DNA from 4 places in the Micromonospora sp. RV43 genome. Region 3 is predicted to be linked to each of the others. Evidence: riboswitches for the same ligand, from Rfam matches in the RefSeq annotation. Region 3 holds a riboswitch; each other region holds the start of a gene.

Region 1 (4,204 bases), on a different contig from region 3:
GTTTCGTCGTGGGCCGGGTCAGGCGGCCGGGCGGCGGGTGTCGAAGCCGTGCCGGCCACGCCGACCCTCGGCGGCGAGCGGGTCACGCCGGGCGGGTTCGGCCGCGCGCGGATCGAGCCAGACCCGCACCTGCGGCGGGGCGGCGCCGGGCTGGGCCACCGGATCACGGCGGGTCAGCATCGCCGCCTCGACGGTGAACTCGAACAGCCGCCAGTCGCCCTGCGGTGACGCGCGGCCGATCCGGGCCAGGCGGGCCACCGTGGCGGGGTCGGTCACCGGCCGGGCGCGGCCTGCGACATACGCCTCGTCGTCGCTCTCCTCCGGCGGGAACGAGTGCAGCGCGTAGCGGCCGTCGCGTTCGAGGTCGCGGCGCTTCGGCGAGTCGATGACGAAGCACCAGAGGCCGTCGGCGGTGAACACCGGGGAGACCGGGTGCACCCGGGGCCCGCCGTCGGCGCGGACCGTGGCGAGATAGCCGAAGCCCGGCCCGTACTGCTGCATCAGGAGGCGGATCTCGGCGGCGAGGCGGGGCTCGTCGGCGGCGAATTCGGACCAGGAAGCCATGTGGACACTCTATCGAACACGTGTACGAAGATGTAGTGCGACACGCAGGTCACCGGCACCTGTCGCTATGGTGTTCCGATGCTGCTCTCCGACCGCGACCTGGTCTCCGAGATCAAGGCCGGCACGCTCGCGCTGGAGCCCTTCGAGCCCACGCTGGTGCAGCCGTCGAGCATCGACGTACGCCTGGACCGGCTGTTCCGGGTCTTCAACAACCACCTCTACACGCACATCGACCCGTCGATCCAGCAGGACGACCTGACCTCGATGGTGGAGGTGCCGGAGGGGCAGCCGTTCGTGCTGCACCCGGGCGAGTTCGTGCTCGCCTCCACCCTTGAGGTGATCTCGCTGGGTGACCAGCTCGCCGGCCGGCTGGAGGGCAAGTCGAGCCTCGGGCGGCTGGGGCTGCTGACCCACTCGACCGCCGGCTTCATCGACCCGGGTTTCTCCGGTCACGTCACGCTGGAGCTGTCGAACGTGGCGAACCTGCCGATCACGCTCTGGCCGGGCATGAAGATCGGCCAGCTCTGCATCTTCCGGCTCTCCTCGCCGGCCGAGCACCCGTACGGCTCGGCCGTCTACGGGTCGCGTTACCAGGGGCAGCGCGGACCGACGCCGAGCCGATCCTGGCAGAGCTGGCGCACCTGGCCGACCCGCTGACGGCGCCCACAGTTGTTAATAAGGGCCCCCTCCTCTACCGGAGGCGTTAAGAGGGGGCCCTTCCTTACACCCGGCCGTAGCTGTTGATGTCGCCGTCGTCGACCCGCTTCATGGTGATGGGCTTGCCGGACTGGGAGGCGTGCACCACCCAGCCGTCGCCCACGTACATCGCCACGTGGTGCAGGTCGCTGTAGTAGAAGACGAGGTCACCGGCGCGCAGCTCGGCCCGGCTCACCCGCTTCGTCATGCCGTGCTGCTGGCGCGCGTTGTGCGGCAGCGAGACACCGCCCTTGGCCCAGGCCGCCATGGTCAGGCCCGAGCAGTCGAAGTGATCCGGCCCGGCCGCGCCCCACACGTAGATCTTGCCGATCTGGGCGCAGGCGAACTTGACCGCCGCTCCGGCCGCGCCACCGGGGTAACCGGCGGGGCAGGGCGCCGGGCGCAGCGGGCCGCCGCCACCGTTGCCGTACACCTTGAGCCGCAGCTTCTGCAGCCGGGCGATCTCGGCGTCGATCTGCTTCTTCTTCGCCGCGAGCTGGGCCTCGGTACGCGCCAGTCCGGCGATCATCTCGTCCAGCGGCTTCTTCTTCGCCGCCAGTTCGTCGCGCAGCGCGGCGACGGAGCGCACCTGCTCGTGCTGGCGGTGCGCGAAGCGGTCGAGCAGTTCCAGGCCGTTGACCAGGTCACCGGGTGAGCGGCTGCCCAGCAGCGCGTTGACGGTGGAGAGGTTGTCACCCTTGTAGGCGTCGGCGGCGAGTCCGCCGACCTGGCCGAGCGCGGCGTCCACCCGGGCCTGGAGGGGTGCGATCTGCCGGCCGAGCGCGTCGGCCTGCTTGCGCCGCGCGGCGAGCTGCTCACGTACGGCGTTGACCTGTTCGATGACCGGTTCGAGTTTGTTCCAGTCGCGGTCGATCTGCGCCTCGATCTCGGCGACCGAGGGTTCGGCGTGTGCCGCCGTGGCGCCGCCGGTCAGGACGACTGCGGTGCCGACGAGGGCGGCGAGGGCTGTGGTGAAGCGGGACCAGCGGGTACGCGGCACAGTCGTGGAGCGGTCGACCGACCGGCTCGACGACGGCCGCGGGGCATGGAGTGCCACCGGGCGTCCGTACTCCTTCTTCCGTACCGCCTACCGGGTTAGCTGACGGATTCGGGCGGGAAGGGAGCCGCCCTACCGCATCGCTGCGGATTCACCCCAGGTACCTGGTTCCCCGGCTCGCCCGGAGGCGACTCGGCGGTGTCGGACCGTCACCGACCGGGTTGGACGGTGAGACGTGCGGCCGACGATTCACCAGAGTAGGGACCACCGTTATCGATCCGCAACTTCCAGCGCCGTGACACTCCGTACGCGATGAGGCACCACACCCCGGTCGGAGGTGAAATTTTCTTTCAAGACTGATTACTCACTGGAAAGGTATTGACCCTCGCGGGTGTGCGGAGTGAGGGTGGAAACGCAGTGACCCCCATCCCTGTCCAGGAGGTTCGATGCGCCTCTCCGCCCCGCCGTCGGGCAGACGGATACTGCTCGCCGCCGCAGTGGCGACAGCCACCGCGCTGGCGACGACCGGCCCGGTGACCGCCGCGCCGGACACGTCCGCGCCCGCGAGCGACAGGCAACAACAATACGCCGCCGCCGCGGCCGAGTACGGCGTACCGCAGAACGTGCTGCTCGGTGTCTCCTATCTGGAGTCCCGCTGGGACACCCACACCGGGCAGCCGAGCACCAGCGGCGGCTACGGCCCGATGCACCTGACCGACGCCGCGCACATCCTCGCCATGCCCGGCAGCGCCCACGTCGACGAGGACGAGGACCCGCGCGGCGACGACTCCCGGCCGCTGAAGCTCGACCCGGCCACCGCCGCCGCGCCGGAGCGGGAGACCCCGCTGCCGCCGGCCTCGCTCCAGACGCTCGACGCCGCCGCCGCGCTCACCGGGCTCGACGCGGGCACGCTGCGCACCGACCCGGCCGCGAACATCCGCGGTGGCGCCGCGCTGCTGGCGTCGTACCAGAAGGCTCTGGGTGGGCCGGTCGGCGCCGGCACCGACCCGGCGGCCTGGTACGGCGCGGTGGCCCGGTACTCCGGCGCGGACACCTCGGACGCCGCGGCGGCCTTCGCCGACGAGGTCTACGACCAACTCGGCCAGGGCGCCAGCCGCACCACCGACGACGGCCAGCGGGTCACGCTCGCCGCCACCGCCGCGAAGCCGGACCGTTCCCGCCTGGCCCGACTCGGCCTGCGCAACGCCGAGCGGCCGGACGGGCTGGAGTGCCCGGTACGGCTGGCCTGCGAGTGGATTCCCGCGCCCTACGAGCAGCTCAGCGACGACCCGGGCGACTACGGCAACCACGACCTGGGCGACCGGCCGAAGCAGCAGAAGATCGAGTACATCGTCATCCACGACACCGAGGGCTACTTCGGCCCGAGCGTCGACCTGGTGAAGCGGGCCGACTACCTGGGCTGGCACTACACGCTGCGCTCGGTGGACGGCTACATCGCCCAGCACATCAAGACCAAGGACGTCGGCTGGCACGCCGGCAACTGGTACGTCAACGCCAAGTCCATCGGCCTGGAGCACGAGGGCTTCGCCGGTCAGGGCACCTGGTACACCGAGGCGATGTACCGCACCTCCGCCAAGCTGGTGCGGCACCTGGCGCTGAAGCTCGGCATCCCGATGGACCGGCAGCACATCATCGGCCACGACAACGTGCCCGGCATCAACGCCGGCGCGGTGGGCGGCATGCACTGGGATCCGGGACCGTACTGGGACTGGTCGCACTACTTCGACCTGATGAAGGCGCCGTTCCGCAGCACCGGCACGCCCCGTACCGGCCTGGTCACCATCGATCCGGACTTCGCCACCAACCGGCCGGCGTTCTTCGGCTGCAACCAGCAGCCGCCGGGCGTCCCGACGCCCCGGCCGCCGGCGCAGCCGTGCCCGTCGCGCGGCTCCTCGTCGGTGATCCTGCGGACCGCGCCGAGCCCGG
Region 2 (4,204 bases), on a different contig from region 3:
CCAGCCCCGCCGTCCGCACCCAGATCTGCACCACCCGGATGTCACTGCGTGTGCCGACCAGTGTGGTCAACGCGAAGACAAGACCACCGACACCGAGCAGGATCGCCCCGTAGGAAAGCCAACGCCCGACGGCGCCGACAAACCGCACCGGCGCCTGTTCCGCGTCGGCGGTGTGGCCAACAGCGTGTCCTCCCGCGTGTGCCGACGGCGAAGCCGGGGGCACACCTGGCCCACCATGGCCGGCATGTCCGTGCGGGCTGGCTGTTGCCTGGGGTTTAGCGGCCGTTCCGGGCGTCGGGGGAGGCGAGGCCACCGTAAACGTGATGACACCCGTCAGGGGGTGGGCGTCCGGGGCCGCGACGCTCCATCGCAGCTTGAACGTGCCGGTGGTCAGGCGAGCGGTCGGGTGGACCAGCCACGTTCGGCCTCCGTCGGGCGTGTGGCTGGCGGCCGGTAGGCCGATGCCGTTGCCGTCGGAAAGCTTGAATCCCGCTCCTGTGGGCGTGCCGGCGGCGCTGAGCGTCAGCCGGATCTCCTGGACGGCGCCGTCGATCCGCGCGCCGTCGGCCGGAACGGCCCGGAGCAGCTTGAAATGTGCGGCCGCAGGGGAAGCGAACCCGAGGGCCACGATGAGGGCGGGAAACAGCGCCAGCCACACCCGAATTGCCCAGCGCGCGGCGCGACGTGCTGGCGACTGAGGACATGCGAGACCCGGCGATGCAGCAAGCAAGGTCAGGCCGCCCGGCGACGCCGCTGGAAAGGCACTGTTGATCCTTCCGCCAAGGAGGCGCGGGCCGGTGCCCACACATCGCTCCCACGTGGTGCGGTCGCCATCCTAGGTCAACTACTACCCGCCCTTAGTAGGGGCGGGTCAGCTTCGACGATCCAGAAAGTCAGGTTGGGGGAGAGCGCCAGCATGGTGGCATCGCCGACTCGCAACGGCGACGGACTGCGCCGGGAGTGGTGCGAGGCATTGCCGCGGTCCCGGTCAGCCGTGGTCGGGTCGCTCTGTGGCCCCGCGGTGACGGATTTTGAAGCGGGCCACCGCGATCAGCGCGACGATCATGCTCTCGTACGCGGTTCCCACTTGCTTCGCGCGGCGCGCGCCCAACCGTCGGCAGGGCGGCGATCCGGCCTTACGCCGCCCGCCGGGATTGGGTTGATTTTCGTCGAAGCCACGTCGACATTCGAACGTCGAGCTACCCGCGGTCTGCGCGGGCTGACTGCCGGGTGTCACGAGCGCCGCCAACTTCATCTCCATGAACGCCTGTGCGGTAACGGGGAGCTCGCACTGACTTGTGTCTGCGCGCGGCCTCGGCCCGTACCACCACTACCGCCGCTGCTGCCGGCCCGGGTTTGCTGAATTGTGACTGAAATTGGTGTGGGGCTACGTACGGCCGCCCAGGAAACGGCCATTCGGGTGAGTATGCGGCGATCGGCCAAGCAATTGAGCGCCAACAGCATTCCGATGTCCGGTTACGTCCCGAGGGTTCCGCTATAACTGCTCGTCCCATTGAGTGGCATGAGTAACTGGAGGTTCCGATCAGAGTAGCGATGTTCGAGGCTTATGCAGGTGGGAGCCCTTGGCATACGACGTACCCACCGGTAATGTCGGCGCGTCCGGTGCGGTTTCCGATCGCAAGTGGCGACGCCGCTCCGACCCGCCTAATCGTGATCTCATGAACCGGGGACCCAGGCAACACCGGGGTGAATCCGCGAGCCACGGCCCGCGGTAGGGCGTACTTCCCGCCCGAATCCGTCAGCTAACCCGGTAGGCGGCCACGGAAGGAGTGCCAGCCTCGTGCGAAACACCTCCCGATACTCCCCACGCCTCCACGGCATCGCGGTGCCGACACTCGCCTGACTGTGAGTCCCGGCAACTGCCCCCCAGCCCGGCCCACCGGGCGCTCCCCATCCCCGCGGCACCCCGCCCAGTCACAACGTGCGTGAGTTCCTCCGCGCGTCGGGCCGGCCTGTGCCGCTCCAGCCCGTGGAGGAACACATGAAGCACCACATGAAGCGTCAGCTGCGGCGTCTTGTGACCGAGCGCCCGTACAAGATCATCGCCGGCTCCGCCGCGGCGCTCGTGCTCGCCAGCGGCGTCGGCACGGCGCTGGCCGCCACCGATCACAACGCGCCCGTCCGCCAGGGGAACACCGCCGCCGGGCTGGCTCCGCGGCTCGGTGATGTCGCCACCCGCGGCGAGGCTCGCGTCGCCGCCGAGCCGTCGCCGTCAGCGAAGGACAGGGCCACGACCGACCCGGACGTGACCAAGAAGGCGAGGCCGAAGCCTCCGTCGACCAAGGTCCTCGACCACACCTACGAGGCGCAGACTGCCTACTGGAACTGCGGCCCGGCCGCTGTGCGCAACGCGCTCAGCGCGAGCGGCGTCGAGACCACCCAGGACGCGATGGTCGCCCCGCTGAACGCTGGCGAGAACGGCACCAACTCGGCGGAGGACACCACTCGCGGGCTCAACCAGATGGTCAAGGGCAACCCGTACCGGACGCACATGATCCCGGGCCAGGCCGCGACGCCGGCGCAGATCGACCAGCTCCAGGCCGACGTGGTCACCGCCATCACCGACGGCCGTGCCGTGGTCGCCAACACCGTCGGCTCCGCGACCGATACAGACGGCGGCTGGCACTCCTTCCCCGGCGGCCACTACATCGCCGTGGTCGGATATAAGGACGACGGCCGGACGGTGCGGATCGCCGACTCCGCCGACCCGAACATGGCCGCCTACTGGATGACCACCATCGACCTGGCGAACTGGATGGCCACCCGCGGCTACTCCGCCTGATCCCATCTCCGGCCCTCGGGCACCGGCTCGTTCGAGCCGGTGCCCGTCGCCTTTCGGTTCGCGCCCAGTAGCAGGCAGGACGGCACGTCGTGCGCCCTCTGGTATGGCTCAGCCGATCATCTTGTGCGGTCAGGTTAGGTGCCGCCCGACGCGGCGGGCAGGGGCGAACACGTACAGGTCCAGCATGCCGGGTGGGTTGGCCAGGCCGGGGCCGCCGGCGCGAAATCCGAACCAGCCCCTCTGTGGACTTTGGTGCGTCACCGATAACGGCATGACGCCGACACGGGAAACTCCATAGTGCCGCTCGCTGCTATAGGATTACGGCATGAGCACCCATGCTGAGCATGGGTGCCGTGACTTTGTGTCCGAATCCCTCGGACACAACATCTCCACATATTGATCATGGGTTGAACGGGCTCACTTGCCTGAGGCTCCTGTGGTCGGTGTACATCGTTCCTGATCGCAGATGATGCTGATCTTGTTTCTGTGCAGGAGCGCGGCCAGGTCATGCGGGTTCTGGGCGTCGCTGGCGAGGCCGGGATGTCCCATCAGTCGCGCGATGATGTGGTCTTCCCTGAGGTAGAGCATCTTGCGTCGGCCGTTGGTGGGCTGTTGGGTGCTGGTGTGGCCTTGGCGGCATCGGTAGCCCGGACGCTGGTTGATCCAGTGGGATTCCAGTCTTCGGCCGCATGGTGCGCAGCGCAGCAGGCCGGTGAACAGGTAGCGGCGGGCAGTCCCGTCGTGGCTGGCCACAACTGCACACCGTGCTGTTCGAGCAGGGGTGCCAGGTGCTGCAGCTGGTTGGCGGAGAATGCTCGTTCGTATTCGCCGACCACGATCGCGTCGAACCCACGGTGCGGATCGGGGAGCGCGGCCAGCAGCGCGGCGGCCTGCGGACGCTGCCGCCAGCCGCGGCGGCGCGAGCAGCCGGCATCGAAGTACTCGGCGACGATCAGCCCGTGACCGGCGACGAGTTCGCTGGCGCAGTCCCGCTGCCAGTGCCGGGACGTCACCCGGTCTTGATGCTCGATGGTCGACATCCGGCCGTAGAACGCAAACCGCAGACCACCCTGCCGCCGGACGCGCGGCTGCGCGCCGGCGTGCGGCTGGCTGTTGAGCCATCGGGTCATGGGATCCGCGGGATCGTCACTCTGGTGGTCCGACACGCCAACATTTCTACGAAGGATCTTCATGGTCGAGTCGGACAAAAAGTCCGCTGCGCTGGATGAAGGGCTGTCGGGCCGGAGCCGGTGGTAGCCGCCCGAACAAGGCGGTCCAGCTACGACCGCCCGATGCAGGCCGCGCCGACGAGTGGCCCACGGGACTTTCGAACGCGACGTGGTGACGCAGTGGTTCGCCGACCTTGAGATAAGCATCCGGGGCAGGACGGGAACCCGCACC
Region 3 (4,204 bases):
CTGCGCCTGGAACGTCCCGCGCTGGACGCGATCCGGGACCGGACGCTGGCCCGTGGGGCACGCCGCAACGAGGTACGCCGGGCGGCGTTCGACGCGGTGCTCGCCGCGCTCTACGCGCAGGCCCGCACGCTGCGGGTGGGACGCCTGCCGGAGCAGCCCGCGTTCGAGGACGAGATCATCGAACGGCCGGAGTTCCGCGAGTTCCTCAAGGCCTGGTGGCCCCGGCTGCACCCGAGGCACGTGCTGGACTGGCTGGCCCGCCCGGACCGGCTGCGCCGCTACGCCGGTGGGATCCTCTCCTCGGCGGAGATCCGGCTGCTCGGCGACGCGTACCGGAGCCTCGCGACCGAAGGGCTGACGGTGGCCGACATCGCGCTGCTGGACGAGCTGGACGCGCTGCTCGGCAAGCCGGTGCGGCGGGCCCGCCCCAAGCGCGACCCGTACCAGCTCGCCGGTGGCGTGCGCGAGCTGAGCACGTACGCCGATCGGCAGCGCGCCGCCCGCGCGGCGGCGCGGGAGCGTCCGGACGACTACCGCGACTACGCGCACGTGGTGGTGGACGAGTCGCAGGACGTCTCGCCGATGCAGTGGCGGATGGTCGGCCGGCGCGGGCGGCTGGCGTCCTGGACGGTGGTCGGCGACCCGGCGCAGACCGCCTGGACCGGCGACCCGCAGGAGCTGGACCGGGCCCGGGACCAGGCGCTGGGCCGGCGCAAGCGGCACCGCTACGAGCTGACCACCAACTACCGCAACTCTGCGGAGATCTTCGCGGTGGCGGCGGCGGAGATCCGCCGTCTCTACCCGGACCTGCCGCTGCCCGACGCGGTGCGGTCCACGGGCGTGCCGCCGGTCGAGCGCACGGTGCCCGCCGCCGACCTGCCGGCGGCCACCGTCGAGGCGGCCGAGGCGCTGCTCGCGCAGGTGGAGGGCACCGTCGGCGTGATCACGCCGGTGCCGCGCCGGGACGAGGTGGCCGGCTGGCTGGGCAGGCTCGGCGCGGGCCGCCTCCAGGTGGTGACCAGTCTCCAGGCCAAGGGCATGGAGTACGACGGCGTGGTGCTGGTGGCGCCGAGCGAGATCCGGGCCGACCCCGGCTCGGGTGTCCGCACGCTCTACGTGGCGCTGTCCCGGGCCACCCAGCGTCTCACCACGCTCGACCCCTCCTGACGGACACCCGACCGTGACCCGGCTGTCACCCATAGTTCAGTTGCATACATAGCGATGTGAACATACATTGGGCCTGGCCGGTACGGGGCAGGAAGGGTGTTGGCGTGGGCGCAGGTCATGACCACAGCGGCGCGGTGACCAACGCGGCGCACCGCCACCGGGGCCGCCTCTGGGCCGCCTTCGCGCTGCTCGCCGCCCTGATGGTGGTCGAGGCGGTGGCCGCCTTCACGACCGGCTCGCTGGCGCTGCTCTCCGACGCCGGGCACATGTTCACCGACGTCCTCGGCATCGGCATGGCCCTCGCCGCGATCACCGCCACCCGCCGCGCCGGCACCGACCCGCAGCGCACGTTCGGGCTCTACCGGCTGGAGGTGCTCGCCGCCCTCGCCAACGCCGTGCTGCTCGGCGCCGTCGCCATCTACGTCCTGGTCGAGGCGGTACGCCGGTTCGGCGAGCCGCCGGAGGTGCTGGCCGGCCCGATGCTCGTGGTGGCGGTGCTCGGCCTGCTCGCCAACATCGTCGCGTTCGCGCTGCTGCGCGCCGGGTCGAAGGAGAGCATCAACCTGCGCGGGGCGTACCTGGAGGTGCTCGGCGACCTGCTCGGCTCGCTCGGCGTGATCGCCGCCGCGTTGATCATCACGGTGACCGACTGGTGGTGGGCGGACCCACTGGTCGCCGTCGGCATCGGCCTGTTCATCCTGCCGCGCACCTGGCGGCTCGGCCGGGCCGCGCTGCGCATCCTGGTGCAGGCCGCGCCGGAGCACCTCCAGGTCACCGCCGTGCACGACCGGCTGGCCGCCGTACCCGGCGTGGCCGAGGTGCACGACCTGCACGTCTGGACGCTCACCTCGGGCATGGAGGTGGCCTCGGCGCACCTGACCACCGATCCGGGCGTGGACCCGGGCGTGGTGCTGGCCGCCGCGCGGGCCGCCCTGCACGAGGACTTCTCCATCGATCACGCCACGTTGCAGGTCGAACCCGGAGCGTCGGCCGGAGTGTGCGGACAGACCGAGTGGTGATTAGGACACACTTAAATCACTGTGGCTAATGTAGTCTTATGCCGGTTTTGCCCCGCCTAGTGGCACTGCTCCACGGAGCCGTGCCCGGGCAGCGCCGGTAGTCTCGGTCGCGGCCGCACCCGCGGGCGCCACCCGGCCCCGGTGGGGCGGCCGTCGCCTAATCGTCCGCAGGGACGAGCCGGGGAACCACGTACGTGGGGTGCATCCGCGTCAGCGGTAGGGATCTTCCGTCCCGAACCCGTCAGCTAACCCGGTCGGCGTTGACGGAAGGACGTGTGAATGCCCCCAGTGGCACCTGTACGACGGACGGCCGCCCGGTTGGCGGCCCTGCTCGTCGCGACGCTGACCCTCGGCGTCGCGACCGTTCCGGTCTCCCCCGCCTCGGCGGCGCCGGCGACCGGCCTGCTCGCCGCAGCGCCCGGCGACGACGAGGGTGGCACGCCCGAACTGCGTGCCCAGCTCGACGCGGCCAGCAAGGGCTGGCTGGAGGCGAAAGCCGCGCTGAACCGGTCGGTGAGCCGCCAGAAGCAGCTGAACGAACAACTCAAGACGGTCGGCGCCGAGCTGGCCGTACGCGACGCCAAGGTCGGCGAGATCGCCGCCGTGGCGTACCGCAACGGCCGTCTGGGGACCGCCGGGGCGCTGCTCGGCAGCAGCAGCCCGGAGGGCTTCATGGACCGGGCCGCCGCGCTGGAGCAGGTCGCCGCGCACGAGGACCGTACGCTGCGCGACCTGATCACCACCCGGGACGAGGCCACCCGCACCCGCGCCCAGCTCGACGGAGAGATCCGCGAGCAGCGCAAGCAGGTGACGGTGATGGCCAAGCGCAAGGAGCAGGCCGAGCGCGCCCTGGAGGTGGCGAACGACCGGGCCTCGCGCAGCAGCAGCGGCGGTGGCAGCGTCCAGGGCACCTCCAGCAAGAACGCGAAGCCGGCACCGCGCAACTCGGACGGCTCCTGGCCGTCGGAGTCGTGCAGCGTCAACGACCCGACCCCGGCGAACGGCTGCATCACCCCGCGCACGCTGCACGCGCTGCAACAGGCCAAGGCGGCGGGCTTCACCCGGTACGTCTCGTGCCACCGGCCCAGCGGCTCGGGTGAGCACCCGAAGGGGCGGGCCTGTGACTTCGCCGCGCAGAAGAACGGCTTCGGCGGCGTGGCCACCGGCGGTGACCGGACGTACGGCAACAACCTGGCCGCGTACTTCGTGCGCAACGCCGACCCGCTCGCCGTGCTCTACGTGATCTGGTTCAAGCAGATCTGGCTGCCCAGCAGCGGGTGGAAGTCGTACAGCGGCGGCAACGGCGACCCGTCCAGCGACCACACCAACCACGTGCACCTGTCGGTGTACTGAGCGCGCCCCGAGAGGGCCGGCCGGATCAGGCCGGCCGGCCCTCCAGGGTCGCTCCGAGACGAGCCGCCAGGCCCAGGTGAGCCGCCCGGGCCTGGCGGAACGCGTACCCGAACAGTGGCGCCGGAGCGGTGAGCGTGATCTCCACGTCGATGCGTACCGTGCCGTCCGGCTCGTCGCGCAGCCGGGTGTGGTTGCGGACCGTCGTCGCGGGCTGCTGACGCGCCACTGTGACCACCTCGTCCTCGCCGGCGATCAGCACGTCCGCCTGGTACGTGACCGGGAAGTGCAGCGGGCCGAGTTGCAGCCGGTCGGTGATCGCGTAGCTGGCCAGCGCGCCCGGCCGGGCCGGCAGCTTCCGGACCCGGACGATCAGCGGATGCAGCTCGCCCTGGCGACTCAGGTCACCCAGTAGCGCCACCGCTTCGGCCCGGGTGCACCGGGCCTGCACGGTGTAGCTGAAGCTGTCGCTGCTCTGCAAGCGGGCCCCCTCGCCGTCGTGCGTCGCGACGATCGTCCCGTACCGACGCCGGACTGGCAACGGGTAGAAGGTCCCCTGGCTGCAGGGGGTGTGGACGGCGCGCTCAGGCGCCGGGCAGCACCTCGGGGGTGTCGTCGGCGAACCACGGCTCGGGCGCGCCGAACAGGCCGAGCAGGCCGGTCACCCA
Region 4 (4,204 bases), on a different contig from region 3:
TGAGCGTGCCGGCCCAGTCCGGTGACCCGACCTGCGCCGGCGGCACCCCGACGCCCACCCCGAGCACCACGACCACCCCGCCGTCGGGCGGCTGCTCCGGCAACAAGCTCGCCAACCCGGGCTTCGAGTCCGGCAACGTGAGCTGGAGCGCCTCGTCCGGCGTCATCACCACCGACAGCGGCCAGGCCGCGCACGGCGGCTCGTACAAGGCGTGGCTGGACGGGTACGGCTCGTCGCACACCGACACGCTCAGCCAGTCGGTGACGATCCCGGCCGGCTGCCGGGCGACGTTGAGCTTCTGGCTGCACATCGACAGCGCGGAGTCGACCACCAGCACTGCGTACGACAAGCTCACCGTCAAGGCGGGCAGCACCACGCTGGCCACGTACTCCAACCTGAACAAGGCCACCGGCTACGTGCAGCGGTCCTTCGACATCTCGTCGCTCGCAGGCACCACGGCGACCATCTCGTTCAGCGGCGTGGAGGACAGCTCGTTGCAGACGTCCTTCGTCGTCGACGACACCGCGGTCACCCTGAGCTGACCGTGGCGTGCGCGGCCGGTCGTCGTCCTCCCGGCGGCCGGCCGCCTCGCCGTGTCAGGCCCGGCGTCCCGCCGTGTCAGGCCCGGCGTCCCGCCGTGTCAGGCCCGGCGTCCCGCCGTGTCGGGCCGGCCGTTTCGCCGTGTCAGGCCCGGCGCGCGCCCTGGGACGCGGTGCCGCGGTCGCGGTGGATCCGCGCGGCCGCCTCGTGCATCGCGCGGCCGAACAGCTCGGCCTGGTCGCCCATGCTGCCGAGCCGGGCGGCGAGCGCGTCGGCGTCGGCCCGCGCCGACGCGCTGACCCGGGCGTCCAGCTCGGACAGCGCGGCGTTGGCGGCGGTGACGAAGTGTCCGCAGAGGACGTCGAGGGGCTCGCCGGCCAGCTCCGGGTCGATCGTCACGGAATCCAGCCGGCCACCCTGGACGGCGACCGCGCGGACCCGGCCGCCGGCGGCCGTGCCCTCGGCGCGCAGCAGGTCGCCGGGCTCGCCGTCGGCGTGCGCCGAGGCCCGGGAGCGCATCGCGGTGAGCGCCTGCTGCGTGCGGGTCAGCAGCTCGTCGATGCTCGCGGCCGCCGAGAACGGGTCGTTGGTCATATCCGCGCTTTCTTCACGTCTTAGCCGAGCATCGTGACACTAGCAACCGGCTCCGACGAATCGCGGTCACCGCCGTCGCGGACCGTCTCCCGGACGCCGGGAGCAGGCCGGACACCGTCGACGCGGCGTGTCGCGGACGGGGCGAACGCCCGGCCGGGGCGACCCGGCCGGGCGTTCTCGGACCGCTGTCAGCGCAGCCGCAGCCGCTGACCGGGGAAGATCAGGCCGGGGTCGTCGCCGACCACTGCGCGGTTGCGCTCGTGCAGGGCGCGCCAGCCGCCGTCGACGCGCTGCGTCACGGCGATCTCCGACAGCGTGTCCCCACGCCGGACCAGGTACGTCCCGGCGCCGGACGACGGCTGCGGCGCCACCGTCGTCGTGGCGCGCTCCGGCGCGGCCCTGCGGGTGGCCGCGCGCTCCGGCGCGGCCTTGCGCGTGGCGGCCCGCTTCGGGGCCGCCTTTGTGGTGGCCCGCTCGGACCGGGTCGCCGCGCTCGCCGAGCCGCCCTTCTTGCCGCAGACCGGCCACGCGCCGATGCCCTGGCCGCGCCGCACCTTCTCCGCGACGGCGATCTGCTCGGACCGGCTGGCCAGGTCGGCGCGGGCGGCGTACTTCTTGCCGCCGTAGCCGTTCCAGGTGGCGCGGGAGAACTGGAGCCCGCCGTAGTAGCCGTTACCGGTGTTGATCTTCCAGTTGCCGCCCGACTCGCAGCGCGCGACCGCGTCCCAGTTGACGCCCGCGCTGGCCGGAACGGCCGGGCCGAACAGGCTCGCGGCGCCGACGGCGGCGCCGGCCAGGACCGCTCCGAGGGCGGTACGGCGGCTTCGGGCTGAGTATTCAGTTGCCATGTGGATTCCTCCACGCCGACGAGGTGAGCTGTCGGGTTCGGGCCGAGGAGCCCGGCCGCCGGCGGCGGCTTCACCCCGAGGTGACGATGCACCGTGGAACGTGTGGTTCCCCCGCTCCCGCGCGAGGTCCGGTTACCGGGGACGGCGGCGGGATTTGGCGTTTCCGGCCCGCGGTGTCCGCGTCTGCGAACGAAACCGACGCTAGGAGCGATTTGCGACGATCGTCCACTTCTTGTGACGCTCTTCACCCGGCCGGGCTACCGGCGGCGGCGCTACGGTGGCAGGGCCAGGCAAGATCACGGGAGGGCTTGACGGATGACCGATCACGGACACGAGCTGACCTTCGGCGGCTTCATCACCCCCGCCGCCGGGCAGCCCGACCAGGTCGTGGCGCTGGCCCGGCTGTGCGAGCAGGTCGGACTGGACCTGGTCACGTTCCAGGACCATCCCTACCAGCCGGGCTTCCTGGACACCTGGACGCTGATGTCCTACGTGGCCGCGGCGACCGAACGCATCCGCCTGGCCGGAAACGTCCTCAACCTGCCGTTGCGCCAGCCGGTGGTGCTGGCCCGCAGCGTCGCCAGCCTGGACCTGCTCACCGGCGGCCGGGTCGAGCTGGGACTCGGCGCGGGCGCGTTCTGGGACGCGATCGAGGCGGCGGGCGGGCGGCGCCTGTCCCCCGGCGCCGCCGTCGACGCCCTCGACGAGGCGATCCGGGTGATCCGCGAGGTCTGGGACACCGGCAGCCGCGGCATGATCCGTGTCGACGGCGAGCACTACCGGGTGGTCGGCGCCAAGCGCGGCCCGGCGCCCGCGCATCCGGTCGGCATCTGGGTCGGCGCGTACAAGCCGCGCATGCTGCGCCTGGTCGGCCGCGCCGCGGACGGCTGGCTGCCGTCCCTGTCGTACCTGCCCAAGGGCCCCGACGAGCTGCCCGCCCTGAACGCGCTCGTGGACGAGGGCGCCCAGGCCGCCGGGCGCGACCCGGCCGCGATCCGCCGCATGCTCAACGTGACCGGCGCGTTCGCCCGCTCGTCGGCCGGTTTCCTGGCCGGGCCGCCGGAGCAGTGGGTGGAGGAACTGGCCGGGCTCACTTTGGAGCACGGCATCACCACGTTCATCCTCGGCAGCGACGAGCCGCGCGCGATCCAGATCTTCGGCCAGGAGGTGGCGCCCGCGGTCCGGGAACTGGTCGCCGCCGAGCGCGCCACGCCCGCCGGCGGCGCCCGGGAGGCCGCCGACGAGCCGACCAACGCCGGCGGCCCGAGCACGCTCGGCGTCACCCCCACCCCCGACCCGGGGGTACGCCTGAGCGCGCGCCGCCCGTGGGACGAGTCCACCCGCCCGAGCGCTCCGCCGCCGCCGGCCGGACACGTCTACCCGGCCCGGGGACAGGCCGCCGGGCAGCACCTGGTGGACGTGCACGACCATCTGCGCCAGGAGCTGGCCCAGGTGCGCGACCTGCTGGAACAGGTCAAGCAGGGCTCGGTCTCGCCGGGCCGGGCGCGGGCCGCGCTCAACGAGATGACCATGCGGCAGAACAACTGGACGCTCGGGGCGTACTGCGCGGCCTACTGCACGATGGTCACCCAGCACCACGGGCTGGAGGACGCCTCGGTCTTCCCGCACCTGCGCCGCTCAGAGGCCGGGCTGGCCGCGGTGCTGGACCGCCTCGAGGAGGAGCACGTGGTGATCCACGGGGTGGTGGAGAGCGTCGACCGGGCGCTCGTGGAGCTGGTCCGGCGGCCCGGCGACTTCACGCAGCTCCAGGAGGCGGTGGACCTGCTCACCGACACGCTGCTGTCGCACCTGTCGTACGAGGAGCACCAGATCGTCGAGCCGCTGGCCCGGCACGGGTTCTTCCCCGGCCAGCTGTGAGGTAGCTGACTTCTGCTTTCTTAAGTCAGGGGGTACCGTCGACGCCATGACGGACCTCCTTGCGCAGCGTGACTCCTGGTCCACCGCCAACTGCTCGATCGCCCGGGCGCTGGAGGTGGTCGGCAACCGCACCACGCTGCTCCTGCTGCGGGAGGCGTCGTTCGGCACCCGCCGCTTCGACGACTTCGCCCGGCGGGTCGGCGTCAGCGAGCCGGTGGCCGCCGCACGCCTCAAGCAGCTCGTCGCCGACGGGCTGCTCGACCGGCGTCCCTACCGGGAGCCCGGGCAGCGCACCCGCGACGAGTACGTGCTCACTGCGAAGGGAAGCGACCTGATCCCGGTGC

Evidence for each region. Region 3 has a riboswitch for cyclic di-AMP ahead of ABD52_RS05915 (hypothetical protein). Riboswitches for the same ligand answer to the same signal wherever they lie in the genome.
Region 1: another riboswitch for cyclic di-AMP. It lies ahead of ABD52_RS23310 (NlpC/P60 family protein); the one in region 3 lies ahead of ABD52_RS05915 (hypothetical protein).
Region 2: another riboswitch for cyclic di-AMP. It lies ahead of ABD52_RS03830 (C39 family peptidase); the one in region 3 lies ahead of ABD52_RS05915 (hypothetical protein).
Region 4: another riboswitch for cyclic di-AMP. It lies ahead of ABD52_RS12915 (transglycosylase family protein); the one in region 3 lies ahead of ABD52_RS05915 (hypothetical protein).

What each region holds. Positions count from the first base shown of each region.
Region 1 covers NZ_LEKG01000105.1:8,780-12,983, reverse strand. Annotated here, with positions in the region: gene ABD52_RS23320 (pyridoxamine 5'-phosphate oxidase family protein) at 19-564, opposite strand; gene dcd (dCTP deaminase) at 643-1,221, shown strand; gene ABD52_RS23310 (NlpC/P60 family protein) at 1,286-2,317, opposite strand; cyclic di-AMP (ydaO/yuaA leader) riboswitch at 2,331-2,465, opposite strand; gene ABD52_RS23305 (N-acetylmuramoyl-L-alanine amidase) at 2,704-4,204, shown strand, end outside.
Region 2 covers NZ_LEKG01000008.1:49,021-53,224, forward strand. Annotated here, with positions in the region: gene ABD52_RS03825 (copper resistance CopC/CopD family protein) at 1-658, opposite strand, end outside; gene ABD52_RS38915 (hypothetical protein) at 989-1,261, opposite strand; cyclic di-AMP (ydaO/yuaA leader) riboswitch at 1,653-1,793, shown strand; gene ABD52_RS03830 (C39 family peptidase) at 2,003-2,803, shown strand; gene ABD52_RS40575 (zinc ribbon domain-containing protein) at 3,221-3,556, opposite strand; gene ABD52_RS40580 (hypothetical protein) at 3,568-4,032, shown strand.
Region 3 covers NZ_LEKG01000015.1:6,623-10,826, reverse strand. Annotated here, with positions in the region: gene ABD52_RS05925 (AAA family ATPase) at 1-1,167, shown strand, start outside; gene ABD52_RS05920 (cation diffusion facilitator family transporter) at 1,272-2,186, shown strand; cyclic di-AMP (ydaO/yuaA leader) riboswitch at 2,331-2,461, shown strand; gene ABD52_RS05915 (hypothetical protein) at 2,466-3,539, shown strand; gene ABD52_RS05910 (SRPBCC family protein) at 3,565-4,077, opposite strand; gene ABD52_RS05905 (STAS domain-containing protein) at 4,121-4,204, opposite strand, start outside.
Region 4 covers NZ_LEKG01000040.1:32,932-37,135, reverse strand. Annotated here, with positions in the region: gene ABD52_RS12925 (M4 family metallopeptidase) at 1-542, shown strand, start outside; gene ABD52_RS12920 (YbaB/EbfC family nucleoid-associated protein) at 685-1,134, opposite strand; gene ABD52_RS12915 (transglycosylase family protein) at 1,323-1,982, opposite strand; cyclic di-AMP (ydaO/yuaA leader) riboswitch at 1,981-2,152, opposite strand; gene ABD52_RS12910 (LLM class flavin-dependent oxidoreductase) at 2,298-3,860, shown strand; gene ABD52_RS12905 (helix-turn-helix domain-containing protein) at 3,907-4,204, shown strand, end outside.